4 regions of the Nonomuraea sp. NPDC000554 genome follow, and region 4 is predicted to be linked to each of the others. Evidence: riboswitches for the same ligand, from Rfam matches in the RefSeq annotation. Region 4 holds a riboswitch; each other region holds the start of a gene.
What was found. A riboswitch is a leader RNA that binds a small molecule or an ion and turns the genes downstream of it on or off. The one in region 4 is predicted to bind cyclic di-AMP.
Positions count from the first base shown of each region.

Region 1 (4,149 bases), on a different contig from region 4:
CCGCGCCCAACTCGCGCAGATCTGGCCGTCCGCCGACCTGGACGCCGCCCCGGTGCGCCCGTCGCCGAGGCTGCCGGGGCAGGGTGTGACGCTCAGCCGGGTGCAGTGGGAGATCATCGTCCAGGCCGACCGGGAGGCGACCCCGCTCGACCTGGCCAAGCGGCTCGGCAGGTCCGGCTACTCCGTCCTGCTGGCCGTGCGCAGGCTGGCGGCGGCGGGCCTGCTCGTCCAGGACGCGCCCGCCCTGCCGAGAAGGACGCGGCGCGAGCGCATACCGCCGCCCGCGCCCAGGACCGGCGCCGACGCCGTCGGCCCCGCGGTCACGGCGGACCCGACGGACCTGGCGCTGCTGCTGCGCCTGAAGAAGGCGCTGGAGGAGCTGTCGTGAGGTTTCCCTCACGCAGGAGGAGGCCATCGGTGGAGCTGCGTGACGAGGTACTGAAGGAAATGACGCTCCTGCGCGAGCGCGCCGCGGACGTCAGCGGCAGCGTCGCCTGCACCGTCGACGGGCTGCCCATCGCCTGCGACCTGCCCAGCAGCGGCCCCGGCAACGGTACGGGGGACGGCGGCGCGCAGACGGCCGCGCTGTCGGCGGCGCTCCTGGCGATGAGCAAACGCATGATCGCGGGTACGGGCAGGGGCGCCCTGGAGGAGACGCTCATCTCCGGCACCGCCGGCTACGCGGCCTGCTACGCGGCGGGCCCCACCATCGTCCTCACAGTCCTGGCGGGCCCCGGCGCCAATCTCGGCCTGCTCCGGCTGGAGGGGCGCAGGACGGCGGCCGCTCTGGCCGCCATCGCAGCACGCGAACGGAGGAAGACATGACGAGCATGGACATCTCGCTCAAGGAGATGATGACGATCGACGGCTCGATCGGAGCGGCGATCGTCGACCACGGCAGCGGCATGGCGCTCGGCGCGCTCGGCGGCTCCAAGGACCTGGACCTCCAGGTGGCCGCCGCGGGCAACACCGAGGTGGTCAAGGCCAAGCTGCGCACGATGGACTCGCTGGGGCTCAAGGACGCCATCGAGGACATCCTGATCACGCTCGGCTCCCAGTATCACATCATCCGCCCGATCAGCGGGCGCGGCGGCAAGGGCCTGTTCCTCTACCTGGCTCTCGACCGCGGCCGCGCCAACCTGGCCCTGGCCCGCCACCAGCTTCGCGCCATCGAGGAGAAGCTGGAGGTCTGAAAAGCTCGACGGCTTGCGCCCAGTGCGGGTGGGCGCAAGCCGTCGTCAGGTGTGTCCGCGATCCCCTGATCCGCGGGCCCCTTGAGGGTGGGTTCCCGATGAGCCCGCGGTCCCCGTGTCCGCGGGCTCCCGAGGTTCAGCGTCGGATGAGCCTGCGGATCCGGTCGCGGCCCATCACCAGGCCGCCACCGACCAGGGCCAGGCCGCCGGCCACGACCGCGCCGGTCACGCCGCTCGACGCGCCCGAGGCGGGCTCGCTCTCGGCAGAGGCGGCCTGCGGATGCACGTCGGCCACGTTGGCCACAGCGGCCACAGCGGCCTTGGGCTCGGCGGCTGCGGGCGCGGGCGCGGCGGGAGCGGGCTCGCTCTTGTCCGCCGTGTCCTTCTTGACGAGGACGGTCGGCGGCTTGGCCGGGTGCTTGTCCACGCGGGACCAGGCGCCGGACGAGTACGCCACCGGGTAGTTCTTCTTGCCGGGGCCGGAACCCCACTTGGTGATGACGTACTTGATCTTGATGTGGCCCTCGCCACCGACGCCGTCCACGCCCAGCGTGCTGCTGTTGAACGAGCCGCCGGTCAGGTAGGCGAACGTCTTGGCGTCCAGGTCGAGCATGACACCGCTGTTGGAGGGGACGCCGGGGCCGCGGTCGCCGACGAAGAACGGCGCCTTCTTGTCCTTGTAGACGACGTAGCCCTCGGTCATCAGCGGCCAGCTCGGGCTGGCGACGAGCCCCTTCTGCATGGGCTTGCCGCTGGCGGGCAGACCGGTGTCTCCGGCGCGGCCGGAGGAGTCGTCCCAGAAGTAGGACGCGGTGGTGCCGCCCTTGAGCAGAGGCTGCTTGTCGTAGGGGGTGTCGGCGTGTGCGGGGGATCCGGCGCCGATGGCCACCGCACCGAACGCGGCGGCGGCGATAGCGGCAAACGAGCGCATGCCAAGACGTACAGACATGAAGTCAAAGAGTCCTTTGTGAGGGTACGGGGAAGCAGCGCTCCCAAGGGCGTAGCCGGGCGGGTATGCCGAAACGGTCGCTACGCGGAGCGCTGGAAGTTCAGGGGAAGGGGGGCCGCTCTCAGTCGGCGGCGGGTGACACTACGCGGGCTGGGGGTACGACGCGGTGAACCATCAGGTAGGTTGTCCTCTCCATCTCGCCTACCGGGTTAGCTGACGGGTTCGGGCGTGGAGATGCCCTACCGACGCACTTGTCGGATTCACCCCAAAGAGATGGGTCCCCGGTTCCCGCGGGCGCGGGATTCGACGTCAGCCAGCCGCCTCTTCCTTGTGAAGGGCCAGGTCACTAGCTGATAACACCAGGACTGTACCCAAGAAAACGGACAAGGGCAAAGGTAACCCCATAAAACGGGCGAAGATCTACCTTTTACGACATAGCAGGCAAAAGAAAAGGAGGGCACGGCCCATGCCGTACCCTCCCGAACAGTCCGGTCTCAGCCGCCGCTCTTCCGCCTGAACGAACGCTTGCTCGAAGCCGGCCCGTGGGCCCCGTGAATCTTGGAAGGGTCGGCGCCCCTGCCACCCGCGCCCGACCCGGCCTGCTGGCTGCGCTTACGCTCCAGCGCCTCGCGGAACTTGCGCTTCAACTCGTCCTCGGGGGTTTCGCTGACTTCCGGCTCCGGTGTTTCCGCCATGAGGACCTCCTGGTGTTTGGGACACACACAGCTTCGCACGGCGCGGCTCACGCCGCGAAACCGGCCTCCGCCCGCTCCTCACGGACGATGGGCCGCAGCCGCCCGCCCGGCAGGGCCACCAGCGCGGCCAGCGCCACCAGCGCCCCCGCCACCCCCAGCGACGGGATGACCACCGAGGCGGCCGAGGCGTGCGCGGCGGCCAGCCCGTGCAGCGGCGCCTCGGTCGAGATGACCGAGGCGTAGGCGGTGCCGGCCAGCGCCAGCGCGACCGAGCCGCCGATCTGGCGGAAGAACGTCAGATTGGCCGAGGCCGTGCCGAGGTACCGGGGCGGCACCGACTGCTGCACGGCCACCGTCAGCCCCGACAGCATCGGCCCCATGCCGAGGCCGATGAGCACCATCCACCCCGCCAGCAGCCAGCCGGGCGTGTCGACGGCCAGGTTCAGGCAGAGCAGCGTGCCCGCCACCATCAGGAACGGCGCGGCCACGAGCCAGGGCTTGTAGACGCGGGTCCTGGTCATCAGCGCCCCCATGACCATGCTGCCGACCACCATCGCCAGGGTCAGCGGGTAGATCCGCAGCCCCGACTGGGTCGCGCTGAGCCCGAGCGCCTCCTGGAAGTACCTGGGCAGGAAGACGACCCCGGCGAACATGCAGAACGCGGTGCAGAACGAGGTCACGTTGACCAGCGTGTAGGTGCGGTTGCCGAACAGGTGCATCGGCATGATCGGCGCCACCGCCCGCCGCTCGACCACCACGAACACCACCAGCAACAGCGCCGCCAGCGCGATCGGCGCCACCACGGCCGCACTGGTCCACGTGTTGCCGTCCAGCCCCTTCTCGGTCAGGCCGACGAGCAGAGCGCCGATCGCCACGCTGAAGACGGCGATCCCCAGGTAGTCGGGACGCTCGCCGCCCGTCCCCCGGTGGTACGGCAGGTGCAGCACCACGATCGCGATCAGCACCAGCCCGAGCGGCACGTTCACATAGAACGACCACCGCCAGCTCGCGTGGTCGGTGAACAGCCCGCCCAGGTACGGCCCCGCGAGATAGCTGAGCGCCATCACCCCGCCGAGGGCACCCTGCACCCGCGCCCCCCTCTCCGGCGGGAACAGCTCCATCACCAGCGCGAGCGACAGCGGCATCAACGCGCCCGCGCCGAGCCCCTGCAACGCGCGGAAGGCGATGAGCTGGGGCATGTCCTGGGCGACGCCGCACAGCGCGGAGCCTGCGACGAACACGACCAGCCCGACGAGCAGCAGCGGTTTCCTGCCGTACTGGTCCGACAGCCTGCCGTACAGCGGGACGGTGA
Region 1 covers NZ_JBEPDC010000013.1:192,210-196,358, reverse strand. Annotated here, with positions in the region: gene ABT294_RS24915 (hypothetical protein) at 1-388, shown strand, start outside; gene ABT294_RS24910 (roadblock/LC7 domain-containing protein) at 418-825, shown strand; gene ABT294_RS24905 (hypothetical protein) at 822-1,193, shown strand; gene ABT294_RS24900 (hypothetical protein) at 1,330-2,142, opposite strand; cyclic di-AMP (ydaO/yuaA leader) riboswitch at 2,326-2,461, opposite strand; gene ABT294_RS24895 (DUF5302 domain-containing protein) at 2,637-2,837, opposite strand; gene ABT294_RS24890 (MDR family MFS transporter) at 2,885-4,149, opposite strand, start outside.
Region 1: linked by a shared signal. The riboswitch ahead of ABT294_RS24900 (hypothetical protein) and the one ahead of ABT294_RS10210 (C40 family peptidase) in region 4 are both predicted to bind cyclic di-AMP.

Region 2 (4,149 bases), on a different contig from region 4:
TCGTGCCGCCGCCGAAGGTCTGCACCCTGATCGTGACCGGTTGCGCCGCCGCGGAGGGGGCGGGAGGGCTTCCGCTGGAGCCGCAGGAGGTGACGGCCAGCGCCGTCGCGGCCAGCGCGGAGGCCGCGGTCAGGCCGCCGCGCCGCTTGCTGATCATCATGGGGGGACCCCTCTCGGGTGGATGTGGGAGGTGCGGGGCGGCCCGGTGCTGCCGGCCGCGAGGGGATGTTTTGGGAGCGCTCCCACAAAGGGTGCCCGTGCCGCACGACCTCGTCAATCCGCCGCAACGCAACCGTTACCGATCGTGCGAACCGTCGCGGTTGAATCGGATTTCGCGCCGCAGACGCCCCAAACGGCCATATGGGAGCGCTCCCATTGTTCGTGACGCCTGCCAGGTGGTGGAGAGAGCGCGCTCAGCAGGCGGCGGCGCGCTCCAGGAGAAGCGCGCGCTCACGCTCGTTGCGCGTCAGCGCCGCCGCGCGCTCGAACTCCGCGCGGGCCTCGGCCGTCCTGCCCAGCTTGGCCAGCAGGTCGCCGCGGACGCTCGGCAGCAGGTGGTACCCCTTGAGCGCGGGCTCGGAGACGAGCTGGTCCGCCAGTTCGAGCCCCACGGCCGGGCCGTACGCCATCGCGAGCGCGACCGCCCGGTTCAGCTCGACGACGGGCGACCGGGAGAGCCTGGCCAGCGCCTCGTAGAGCGTGGCGATGCGCCTCCAGTCGGTCTCCTCGGGGGTGAGGGCCCTGGCGTGGCAGGCGGCGATGGCGGCCTGCAGGGCGTACGGGCCGAGCGTGCCGCCGAGCTCTTCGGCCCGTTCCAGCGCGGCCAGGCCGCGGCCGATGAGCAGTCTGTCCCAGCGCGCCCTGTTCTGCTCCAGCAGCAGGATCGGCTCGCCGGACGGCCCGACCCGCGCGCCGGCCCGCGAGGCCTGGATCTCCATCAGCGCGACGAGGCCGTGCACCTCGGGCTCCTTGGGCATCAGCCCGGCCAGCACCCGCCCCAGCCGGAGGGCGTCCTCGCACAGGCCGGGACGCATCCAGTCGTCGCCCGCCGTGGCCGAGTACCCCTCATTGAAGATCAGGTAGATGACCTCCAGGACGGACGACAGCCGCCCCGCCAGTTCCTCTCCCTGTGGCACCTCGAACGGGACCCGCTTGTCGGCCAGGGTCCGCTTGGCCCGGACGATCCGCTGGGCCACCGTCGGCTCGGCGACGAGGAACGCCCGGGCGATCTCGTCGGTGGTCAGCCCTCCGAGCACCCGGAGCGTCATCGCCACCCGGGCCTCGGTCGACAGCACCGGATGGCAGGCCGTGAACACCAGCCGCAGCAGGTCGTCCTCGATCTCGTCGGGGTCGGGCGGCGGCTCCTCGTCCTCCAGTTCCCGCCCGAGCTCGACGAGCTTGCGCTCGAACCGCTCGTTCCGCCGCACCATGTCGACGGCCCGGCGCTTGGCGACGGTCATCAGCCACGCGCCGGGGTTGCGCGGCACGCCCGACGCGGGCCACTGCTCCAGCGCCGCGACCAGCGCGTCCTGGGCGAGTTCCTCGGCGACTCCGACGTCGCGCATCATCCGGGCCAGCCCGGCTATCAGCCGGGCGGCCTCGATCCGCCAGACCGCCTCGATCGCGCGGTGTGTGTCAGAACCCGTCACCCGCATATCAGAGCAGTCCGCGACCGAGCGCCGCAACGGCCGGAGGTCAGAACTCGCGCTTGTCCCTCAGGAGTTCGCGCAGGTCCGCCTCCCGCTGGGCGGCCTCGGGGGTCATCGACTCCTCCGGCAGGTCGGACGGGTCGAACACCTGCCAGACGTCCAGCCCGATGCCGTTGCCGCCGGGCGGGACGGGCAGCCGCAGCGCCCACTCCAGGGCCTCCTCGCGCGACTTCACCTGGATCAGCCAGAAGCCGGCGATGAGCTCCTTGGCCTCGGCGAACGGGCCGTCGATCACGGTGGCCTTGCCGTCGCTGTAGGAGATCTGCGCGCCGTGCGAGCTCGGGTAGAGGCCCTCGGCGGCCAGCAGGACTCCCGCCTTGGCCAGGGCCTCGTTGTACTCGATCATCTTGTCGACGTACTCCTGGCTGGGCAGCACCCCGGCCTCGGTCTGCTCGTTCGCCTTGCCCACGATCATGAACTTCACTTCGCGTCTCCTTCGGTCGAGGGTGCGGCCTCGTAGCAGCGTCGAACGCGCGTGGCGCGCATCGACAGCGGAGTCGAAGTCTTGCCGAGACCTTTCGGTCCGGGCAACCGTGAGAGCCCGCGAAGCGCGCGCCCGAGGGGAGTGGGCGCGCGCTTCGCGGGCAGGGGGATGGGGAGAGTGGGGGGATGGTGGGGGAGGGGGCTCAGGCCGCGTAGTCGGGGTAGCCGTAGCCGACGACCTGAGACGTGGGACGGACCCGCTGCTCGACGACGCCGTTGCCGGTGTTGCCCTCGATGGTGGAGATCGTGCCGTCACCGTTGGCCTTGACGACGAAGCCGACGTGGTTGATGTCGTCCAGGCTCTTGCTGCCGCTCCAGGCGAAGAAGACGACGGCGCCGGGCTTGGGCGCGGTGCCCCAGTGGTCGTTGTGCTTGAACCACTTGGCGTGCTCGACGGTGTAGGCGTCGGAGCCGATGGAGGCGCCGAGGCCCGTCTTGTCGCCGATCCAGGAGACGAACATCGAGCACCAGGCGGCGTTGATGTAGTCGGCCCTGGTGCCGCCGTCGCGCTGGATGGTCTCGGCGGCGCGCGCCGAGGCGGCGTACCACTTCTGGAACTTGGTGCCGCCGCCCATGGCGTTCTCGGAGGTGCCGATCTGCGCCTTGGCGAGGGAGAGCACCTGCGCGGCCGTGACCTTGACCTTGCCGCTCCGCTCGTGGTCGGCCGGGCGCACCTGCGAGTGCTGGTGGGTCAGCGCGGCGGAGGGGGTGGTCTGGGCGTTGGCGGCCGTGGGTGCGGCGATCGCGGCGGCGATGACGGTCGCGCCGAGAGCGGCGCGGGCGTAGCTGAACTTCGGGGCACGAGCAAGTCGGTGCATGGCCATCGTTCGGGGATACTCCTTGCTTCCATGCCGCTTACCGGGTTAGCTGACGGGTTCGGACGTGGAAGCTGTCCTACGGCACTGACGTGCCGATTCACCCCAAGGAACGTGGGTCCCCGGTTCCGCGCGAGGCGGATTCAGCGGTCACAGGGGGTCCTGTGATGTGTCTTGCGATGGGCAGGCGACGAACCGGACAAACCGGACGTTACGCCTCGAATGCCCTAGAAGGTAATACATGGGGCAAGCAGATTACAAGTGCATAAATGCCCAGCTAGGAGAGTTGCCGCCTAGCGTCCGCCAGAAGCCCCATCATGGCAAGGGAATCGTCAAGGGTTATGACTTGGCTCTCAGTGCGTCCCTCTGCTAGCGCCGCCCGCACCTCGCGCAGCTCACCGACGTAGCCGCTCTCGCCCGGCTCCAGGACGTGGACCTCGTCCTCCATCGACGGCCCCGACAGCACCACCCGGCGCGGCGCCCAGAACGGCGCGTCGATCTGCGCCCGCATCCCGGTGCCCACGACGTAGGCCGCGTTCGGATACGACCCCAGTAACGACGCCTCCACCAGCGCCCGCCTGCCGCCCGGATACAACAGCACCCCGCCGACCTCCGCGTCGACGCCCGAAGGCGCCAGCGAGCCCGTCACCTGCAGCTCCGACGGCATCCCCAGCAGCAGCTGGGCCAGCCCGAACGGGTAGATCCCCAGGTCGAGCAGCGCACCCCCGCCCAGCTCGGGCGCCCACAGCCGGTGCGCCCGGTCGTAGGGCAAGACGAACCCGAACGACGCCTGCACCGACCGGATCTCGCCGAACCGGGGGTCGCCGGCGATCCGCTGGATGAGCGGGTTGAACCGCATCCACATCGCTTCCATCAGGAAGACCCCGGCCTCCCGGGCCAGCCGCACCATCCGCTCGGCGTCGGCGACGGTGGCCGCGAGCGGCTTCTCGCACAGCACCGCCTTGCCCGCCGCGATCGCGGCCTCGGCCACCTCCAGGTGCTGGGCGTGCGGCGTGGCCACGTACACGGCGTCGACGGCCGGGTCGGCGCACAGCTCCGCGTACGACCCGTAGGCCGACTCGGCGCCCAGCGTGGACGCCAGCGCCGCCGCCCTGTCGAGGTCACGCGAGCCGACGGCCGCC
Region 2 covers NZ_JBEPDC010000037.1:99,310-103,458, forward strand. Annotated here, with positions in the region: gene ABT294_RS44665 (extracellular solute-binding protein) at 1-160, opposite strand, end outside; gene ABT294_RS44670 (RNA polymerase sigma factor) at 414-1,655, opposite strand; gene ABT294_RS44675 (YciI family protein) at 1,696-2,124, opposite strand; gene ABT294_RS44680 (CHAP domain-containing protein) at 2,336-3,016, opposite strand; cyclic di-AMP (ydaO/yuaA leader) riboswitch at 3,030-3,166, opposite strand; gene ABT294_RS44685 (Gfo/Idh/MocA family protein) at 3,285-4,149, opposite strand, start outside.
Region 2: linked by a shared signal. The riboswitch ahead of ABT294_RS44680 (CHAP domain-containing protein) and the one ahead of ABT294_RS10210 (C40 family peptidase) in region 4 are both predicted to bind cyclic di-AMP.

Region 3 (4,149 bases), on a different contig from region 4:
CGAGTTCAACGATCTGGTGGCCGAGGACCCGCGGGTGACGGTCGTCGTGCTGCCTGTCGCCGACGGGCTCACGCTCGTCCGCAAGAACTAGCCGCCACCCGCGCGGCCCGGGTCAGCTGACCTTGTGGACCCAGCCGTGCTTGTCCTCCCGGGTGCCGTACTGGATGCCGACCAGCTCCTCGCGGATCCGCATGGTCACCGGGCCGGGGGCGCCGTCGGCGATGGTCCAGGCGCGGTCGGCGCCCTTGACCGAGCCGACCGGGGTCACCACCGCGGCCGTGCCGCACGCGAACACCTCGGTCAGCTCGCCCGACTCGCTCGCCGCCTGCCACTCGTCGGTGGAGATGAGGCGCTCCTCGGCCTCCAGGCCGAGGTCGGCGGCCATGGACAGGATGGAGTCGCGGGTGATGCCCGGCAGCAGGGTGCCGGTCAGCGCGGGCGTGACGAGTTTGCCGCCGAGGACGAAGAACAGGTTCATCCCGCCCATCTCCTCGACGTACTTGTGCTCGTGCGCGTCGAGCCAGACCACCTGGTCGCAGCCCTGCTCGACGGCCTGCCGCTGCGCGACGAAGGCCGCCGCGTAGTTGCCGCCGCACTTGGCGAAGCCGGTGCCGCCGGGCGCGGCGCGGGTGTACTCGGTCGACAGCCACACCGAGACGGGCTTCACGCCGCCGGCGAAGTACGAGGCCGCCGGTGAGGCGATCACCATGTACCGGTACTTCCGCGACGGGTAGTTGACCCCCAGCCCGACCTGGGTCGCGATGATGAACGGCCGCAGGTACAGGCTGTGCCCCTCGGCGGTGGGCACCCAGTCGCGGTCGGTCTGGACGAGCACTTCCAGCGACTCGACGAACGTCTCCTCCGGCAGCTCCGGCATGGCCATCCGGACGGCCGACTGGTTGAAGCGGGCCGCGTTGGCGTACGGGCGGAACGTCACGATCGAGCCGTTGCCCTGCCGGTACGCCTTGAGCCCCTCGAACAGCTCCTGCGCGTAGTGGAAGACCGCGGTGGCGGGGTCGAGCAGGAGCGGCCCGTACGGCTGGAGCCGCGCGTCGTGCCACCCCTCGCCCTCGGTGTAGTCGATGGAGACCATGTGATCGGTGAAGACCTGCCCGAATCCGGGACTCGCCAGTACCTGCTCCCGCTCGGCCGCGGTACGCGCGTGGTCGGATAGCTGCACGTCGAAGCTGAGCTTCTGAGCGATGGTCATGACGAACGTCCTTCTCTCTGCGATCTCGACAGCACTGCGCGGGGCAGTACGTACTTCCTATTGTCTCGCTATTTGGAATGGCAAGGGGTGGGTGGGGGGTTGTGATCGTGCGGACACCAAAAAGCGCCTGGCAGTCCGTCACCGGACCGCCAGGCGCTTGCGGAGCTAGGCGGCCCTAGCTCGATACTCGCGCGGTGATGTCGTCGCCGATCTCGTGCGTGGTGCGACCCGCCCACCCGGTCAGGCGCTCCAGGATGTCGTCGGCGACGGCCTGCTCGACCTTGGCCGCCTCGGCGCGCAGGCCGAGGTGGTCGAGGAGCATGGCGGCCGACAGGATGGTCGCGGTCGGGTCGGCCTTGCCCTGGCCGGCGATGTCGGGGGCGCTGCCGTGCACCGGCTCGAACATGCTGGGCGCGGTGCGCTCAGGGTTGATGTTGCCGCTGGCGGCCAGGCCGATGCCGCCCGCGATGGCCGCGCCGAGGTCGGTGATGATGTCGCCGAAGAGGTTGTCGGTGACGATGACGTCGAAGCGCTCGGGCTGGCTCACGAAGAACATCGAGGCCGCGTCGATGTGGTAGTAGTCGGTGCTGACCTCGGGGTACTCCTCGGCCACCCGGTTGACGGTGCGCTGCCACAGGTCGCCGGCGAAGGTCAGCACGTTCGTCTTGTGGATGAGGCTGAGTTGCTTGCGCGGGCGCGACTTGGCCTTCTCGAAGGCGTACCGCACCACGCGCTCCACGCCGTAGGCGGTGTTGAGCGACTCCTGGGTGGCGATCTCGTACGGGGTGCCGCGGCGCATGACGCCGCCGGTGCCCGCGTACAGACCCTCGGTGCCCTCGCGGATCACGATCATGTCGATGTTCTCGGTCGGCGTGTCGGCCAGCGGGGTCTCGACGCCGGGGAAGAGCTTGACCGGGCGCAGGTTCACGTAGTGGTCGAACGCGAAGCGCAGGCGGAGCAGCAGGTCGCGCTCCAGGATGCCCGGCGGGACACTGGGGTCGCCGACGGCGCCGAGCAGGATCGCGTCGTAGCCGCGCAGCTTTTCGAGCACGGAGTCGGGGAGCGTCTCGCCGGTTCGGTGGTAGCGGGCGGCACCCAGGTCGTAGTGGGTGGGCTCCAGCTTGACTCCGACCGCTTCGAGGACCTTCAGCCCCTCTGCCACGACCTCGGCGCCGATGCCGTCGCCAGGAATGACCGCCAGGCGGATGTTACGCGACTCCATGGACGGTACCTTACCGGCTCGTCTCGGCTGACGAACACACCGTCTCACTGTCCGGACGGTCCGTTTTAAGCTATTTGCGACCTTTTGACCGTTTCGTTAGAGTCCGTCAGGCCTAATCCACGCAACGGCTGCGTGGAGCCGGGGACCCACTTCACCTGGGGCGAGTCGGCATCGCCGTAGGGCTACTTCCAGGCCCGAGCCCGTCAGCTAACCCGGTCGGCCAGATGGAAGGACACTCCCCTGTCTCGCATCGCCGTCCTCGTCGTCCTGGGAGCAACAGCCGCCGGAATGGCCCTCGCCTCCCCTGCCAACGCCGACTCCGACACCCCCGACAGCATCCCCAGTTCCTCTCCCACCACCACCCTCACCGGCTCTCAGCTCAAGCAGCTCCAGATCAAGAAGACCCCGACCCCCGCCTGGAAGGTCGCCCTCAAGTTCGCCATGAAGAAGCGCGGCATCCCCTACGTCTGGGGAGGGACGAGCGACAGCGGCTACGACTGCTCCGGGCTCATGCTCCGGGCGTACGGGAAGGCGGGGATCGAGCTCCCGCGCACCGCCGCCGAGCAGTACAACGCCTTCTCCAAGAAGATCAGCTGGAACCACCTCAAACCCGGTGACCTGGTCTTCTTCCACGGCCTCGGCCACGTGGGCATGATCTCCCGCCCCGGATACATGGTCCACGCCCCGCACACGGGCGACGTCGTGAAGGAGGAGCAGCTGTCGGACTGGCGCAAGGACTCCTTCGTCGGCGCCGTCCGTCCCGACCCCAAGGGCGTCAAGCTCTGGAAGGAGATCAGCAAGCAGCGCGCCACACCGGCCCCTGCCATGCCGACAGCGACGTTCTGACCCGTAGCGGCCTCATCCCCGGCGAGCGTCGAAGATGAGGTCCCAGGCGCGGGCGCGCGCGTGGGCGACAGCGCCGAGCAGGACGCCGCTGTCGCCCAGCGCGCTCGCCACCACCACCGGACGCAGCGGCCCCAGCTCGGCCACGCGGCTCTCGATCGCGGCCCCGAGCAGGTCGAGGTTGCGCCCGACGCCGCCGCTCAGCACGATCACCTCGGGGTCGAGCACCGCCGCCACCGCCACCAGCAGGCCGCCGATCCGCCGCCCCTCGGCCTCCACGACCGAGCGGGCCACCGGATCGCCGGTCGCGGCGGCGGAGAACACCTCCTTGGCCGTGGCGAGGTCGAGCCCGGCCGCGCGGGCGGCCCGCACCACGCCGGGCGCGGCGGCCACGGCCTCGGTGGCGCCGTGCGCCAGCGCGTCGTCGGACGGGATCGGATCCTCGGCCGCGGGGACGTACGACACCTCGCCGGCGGCGCCCCGCGCCCCGACGTACAGCTCGCCGTTGACCACGATCCCCATGCCCACCCCGGTGCCGATGGAGACCAGCGCGAAGTTCGCCTTGCCCTGCCCCTCGCCGTAGACGTGCTCGCCCACGGCCGCCAGGTTGATGTCGTTCTCGATGACGAGATCGACCTCCAGCGCCGAGCGCAGCCGTTCGGCCAGGTCGGGCCCCGGCAGGTTGGGGGCGAACTCCAGGCGTCCGAGCGCCGGGTCGTACACGCCGGGCGAGCCGACGACCGCGCAGGTGATCGAGGACCAGTCGAGCTCGGCCTTCTCGGCCGCGGCCCTGGCCAGGTCGCCCACCAGCACGGCCAGCTCGGCCGAGCTGCGCGCGGTGTTGCGGCCGTCGGTGCGGCCGGCGAACGTGCCG
Region 3 covers NZ_JBEPDC010000012.1:242,502-246,650, reverse strand. Annotated here, with positions in the region: gene ABT294_RS23795 (O-methyltransferase) at 1-91, shown strand, start outside; gene ABT294_RS23790 (branched-chain amino acid aminotransferase) at 113-1,210, opposite strand; gene ABT294_RS23785 (3-isopropylmalate dehydrogenase) at 1,386-2,432, opposite strand; cyclic di-AMP (ydaO/yuaA leader) riboswitch at 2,532-2,668, shown strand; gene ABT294_RS23780 (C40 family peptidase) at 2,721-3,278, shown strand; gene ABT294_RS23775 (ROK family transcriptional regulator) at 3,291-4,149, opposite strand, start outside.
Region 3: linked by a shared signal. The riboswitch ahead of ABT294_RS23780 (C40 family peptidase) and the one ahead of ABT294_RS10210 (C40 family peptidase) in region 4 are both predicted to bind cyclic di-AMP.

Region 4 (4,149 bases):
GGACCTCCACCAGCCGGGGAGCGCCGGAACCGCCGATGAGTGCACGCATGTTCGTCATGTCGTCGACCGTAGGAGAGTTACTCTCTCACAGTAAGTAGGCACCCAGAAGTGCGTAACCGACCGGGAGGAGCGCGACGTGGCGACGAGGACGGCGGCCGAACGGCGGGTCGAGGCCAAGCAGGCGTTCGACGCCTACATCGCTCAGTGCCCGTCCAGGAAGCTGCTCGACCGGCTCAGCGACAAGTGGGTGACGCTGGTGCTCAACGCGCTGTCCGGGGGGCCGCTCCGCTACGGCGACCTGACCAGGATCATCGCCGGGGTCAGCCAGAAGATGCTCACCCAGACCGTACGCGGGCTCGAACGCGACGGCCTGGTCACGCGTACGGTCACGCCGTCGGTGCCGGTCCGGGTCGACTACGAGCTGACGCCGCTGGGCGAGAGCCTGCTGCCGCTGATGGCCGCGATCAAGAGCTGGGCCGAGACGCACATCGGCGACGTCGAGACCGCCAGAGAGCGCTACGACGCCACCCCGTCCAGCGGGTGAGCCGGGCCGGCCCGCCTGCGCCTGGCCCGCCGGGTTTCAGAGACCGGCCCGTCCCGCACAGTCGGGTCAAGGCCGCGGGCCGGCATCTCGCGGAAGCGCGCATTTTTGTAAGTCGGGTACGGCTCCCGAAGAAAATCTTCATTGATGGGATCGAATCCCAGCACATCGGTAGCTGTCATCGACGAAGGAGGAGCACTGTAAGGATCAGTGTGATCGCTCATTGTGCTCCGAAGTGTGCCGACATATGGCGAGTAGTTCACATAGAGCTGATCATGTCAATGCAGGTCGTCAAATGCGGCGATCGTCATGCTTGACGGCGTTTCAGAGAAGCGTTTACCTTCTGCGAGACGAGCAGCTTTGCAGGGGTCAGAGCTGTTGGGGGGAGGGCTCCCGATGGATGTGCTCACTGAAGGCGTTGAGCTCAGCTATGCCGATTTAGCGTTGCTGGCAGAGCTGGCCAAGGGAGTCACAGTAGATCGGGTCGGAAGGCGTCTGGATATCAGCGGACGGACGGTTCGCCGAAGACTTCGCGGAATCTGCGACAGAATCGGCGTGGCCACCGCGATCGAGGCGGTGGCCTGGGCCGCGAGGCGTCAGCTCATCTGACGCGTCCCCTTCAGTCGGCGATGCGCACGGCGCCCGCGAACGGGCGTCGGGCCAGCGGCGCGATGCGCACGACGTCGCCCGTCTGCGGCGCGTGCACCATCATGCCGCCGCCGATGTAGATGCCGACGTGGTGCAGGTCGCCGTAGAAGAACACCAGGTCGCCGGGGCGCAGCTCCTCCCTGGAGATGTGCTTGCCCGCGGTCCACTGGTCGCCCGTGTAGTGCGGCAGCGAGATGCCCACCTGCTGGTAGGCCGCCATCACCAGGCCGGAGCAGTCGTAGGAGCCCGGCCCCTCGGCGCCCCAGACGTACGGCTTGAGCTGCTGGGTGAGCGCCCACCTGGCGGCTTGGGCGGCCTTGCCCGATCCGGCGATGGGCAGGCTCACCCGCGTGGCGCGGGTGCCGGGACGTCCGGCCTCGCCGATCGCGCGCTTGAACAGGCCGCTCTCCACCTTGGCGACCAGCTTGGTGATCTTGTCACGCCTGCTGCCCAGATCGGAGACGAGCTGCTGGACCTCCGTGATGCGCGAGGTGGCGGTCGTCTTGGCCTGCTCGGCGTTCGCCCTCGCGGTGGCGAGCTGGTTGACCTCCTGGCCCCGCTCCTGTGCGAGGACGTACGTCGTCGCCGCCCTGTCAAGGAAGGACTCGGGATCGGAGTCGCCGGCGAAGGTCAGGCCCCGGTCGAAACCGCCGGAGATGTACTCGTGCTGGATCAGCAGGCTCGCCTTCGCGCGCTTGGCGGCCAGATCGGTCTCGCTGGTGGCCAGGACCTTCTTGGCGGCGTTGACGGCCTTCTGAGCGGCCTTGAGCTTCTCGCGCTGGCCGTTGTACTGCTCGCTCAGCGTCTCGATCTCGTTGTGCATCTTCTCGACGCGGTCGGAGAGCTCCTTGAGCGAGGGCTTGGGTTCGGCGGCGGCCGAACCGACGGGGAGGGTGAAGACCAGGGCCGCGATCGCGGCGCCGACCACGCCGAACCGGAGGACGCGCCTGCTGGAGGGCGCCGGTTCTGGGGGGCGGGCGTGCTTGCCCGCCGACTTCCCCCCACGGTCGCGCGTGCGCTTCACCAACAAGCTCCTCTCGTAGGCGCCTACCGGGTTAGCTGACGGGTTCGGGCCGGAGCAGCCCTACCGGACGCGGTGGTCCGGATTCACCCCGGGGTGGTGGCGCCTGATCATCTCGCCACCGCTGGGTCCCCGGCTCCCCGCGTGGGGATTGGGCGCGCCATCGCCACGGGTCGCGGCGGTGGCATCGTCGCTGGACACTAGTGCACTCGCGGTTGGTGCTCAACCAGAACTGCCAAGTCTGTTGAGGTTTCACAACCGAAGAGTCACAAGGTGATCTCGTGCCCACACGTACAGAACAGACTTTATGCCCACTTTGACCAAGCTTGGCATGGTAGGCGGTCGGATGAACGGGACGAATCCCAACGTGCTCGTCCGGCCACGGCATGTCACAAGATGGGGGAGCGATGAGAGATAGGGGTGAGCCGTAATCGGATCTGTACGCTGGAGAGCCATGGAGCAGGTCGCCGAACTGTCAGTCGCTGACACCGAGACCGTCGTGCGGCGTGCCCGCACGCCCGACGTCCGGACCATCAGGCGCCTGGTCGACACCTACGCCGGCGCCGGCCCTCGGATGCTGGAGAAGGCCACCGTCACCCTGTACGAGGACGTGCAGGAGTTCTGGGTGGCCGAGAGGGGCGGGCGGGTCGTCGGCTGTGGGGCGCTGCACGTGCTCTGGGAGGACCTGGCGGAGATCCGTACCGTCGCGGTGGACCCCGATCTCCGTGGGTTCGGAATCGGCCACCAGATCGTCTCCGCCTTGATCGGCACGGCAAAGGATCTTGGGCTGCGCCGTGTTTTCTGTCTCACTTTCGAGGTGGATTTCTTCGCGAGGCACGGATTCCAGCCGATCAACGGCACGCCGGTCTCGCCCGAGGTCTACGCCGAGCTCCTGGCCTCGTACGACGAGGGTGTGGCCGAGTTCCTTGATCTGGAGCACGTCAAGCCGAACACCCTGGGCAACACCCGGATGCTGCTCCACTTGACATCGGGTGACACAGGCCTTGACTAAGTGGAAAGGTGATTGTTGATACCTATGTCGATACGTTGGGCGGCACAGGCATGTGTCCTGACATGTGCCACACGCGCACTCGAAGCGAGGTGACACGGTGAGCACCGGACAGCCGCCGTATCCACAGGACGACTCCGGCGAGAATCCGCCTCCCGGGATCCCCGAATACGGACAACAAAACGCGAGCCGCCCTCACGGTCAGCCCGATCCCGACGCCACCGTCGTGGGCTACCGGGTCGACGACGCGTACGGGCAGCCCGGCTACGGGCAGCAGCCGCAGTACGGCCAGCCTGGCCAGCAGTACGGGCAGCAGCCGCAGTACGGTCAGCCCCCATACGGCCAGCAGGGTCAGCAGTACGGCCAGCAGGCCTCCTCCCAGCCTCAGCCCGGCTACGGTCAGCAGCCGCAGTACGGGCAGCAGGGTTACGGGCAGCAGGCTCCGTCGCAGCCTGACTACGGTCAGCAGCAGTACGGTCAGCAGCCCGGCTCCGGCCAGCAGGGTTACGGGCAGCAGGCTCCGTCGCAGCCCGACTACGGCCAGCAGCCGCAGTACGGCCAGCAGAGTTACGGCCAGCAGGCCCCCTCCCAGCCCGACTACGGCCAGCAGCCGCAGTACGGGCAGCAGGCTTCGTCGCAACCCGACTACGGTCAGCAGCCGCAGTACGGGCAGCAGGGCCACGGGCAGCAGGCCCCCTCCCAGCCCGACTACGGCCAGCAACAGCAGTACGGCCAGCAGGGCTACGGTCAGCAGCCTCCCTCGGGCCAGCAGTACGGCCAGCAGCAGGACTACGGCCAGGGCCAGGGTTACGGTCAGCAGCAGGACTACGGCCAGGGCCAGGGTTACGGTCAGCAGCAGGACTACGGCCAGGGCCAGGGTTACGGTCAGCAGCAGTACGGCCAGCCCGGATACGGCCAGCAGCAGTACGG
Region 4 covers NZ_JBEPDC010000004.1:280,858-285,006, reverse strand. Annotated here, with positions in the region: gene ABT294_RS10225 (NADP-dependent oxidoreductase) at 1-58, opposite strand, end outside; gene ABT294_RS10220 (winged helix-turn-helix transcriptional regulator) at 137-544, shown strand; gene ABT294_RS10215 (LuxR C-terminal-related transcriptional regulator) at 938-1,150, shown strand; gene ABT294_RS10210 (C40 family peptidase) at 1,161-2,213, opposite strand; cyclic di-AMP (ydaO/yuaA leader) riboswitch at 2,219-2,378, opposite strand; gene ABT294_RS10205 (amino-acid N-acetyltransferase) at 2,665-3,222, shown strand; gene ABT294_RS10200 (RDD family protein) at 3,320-4,149, shown strand, end outside.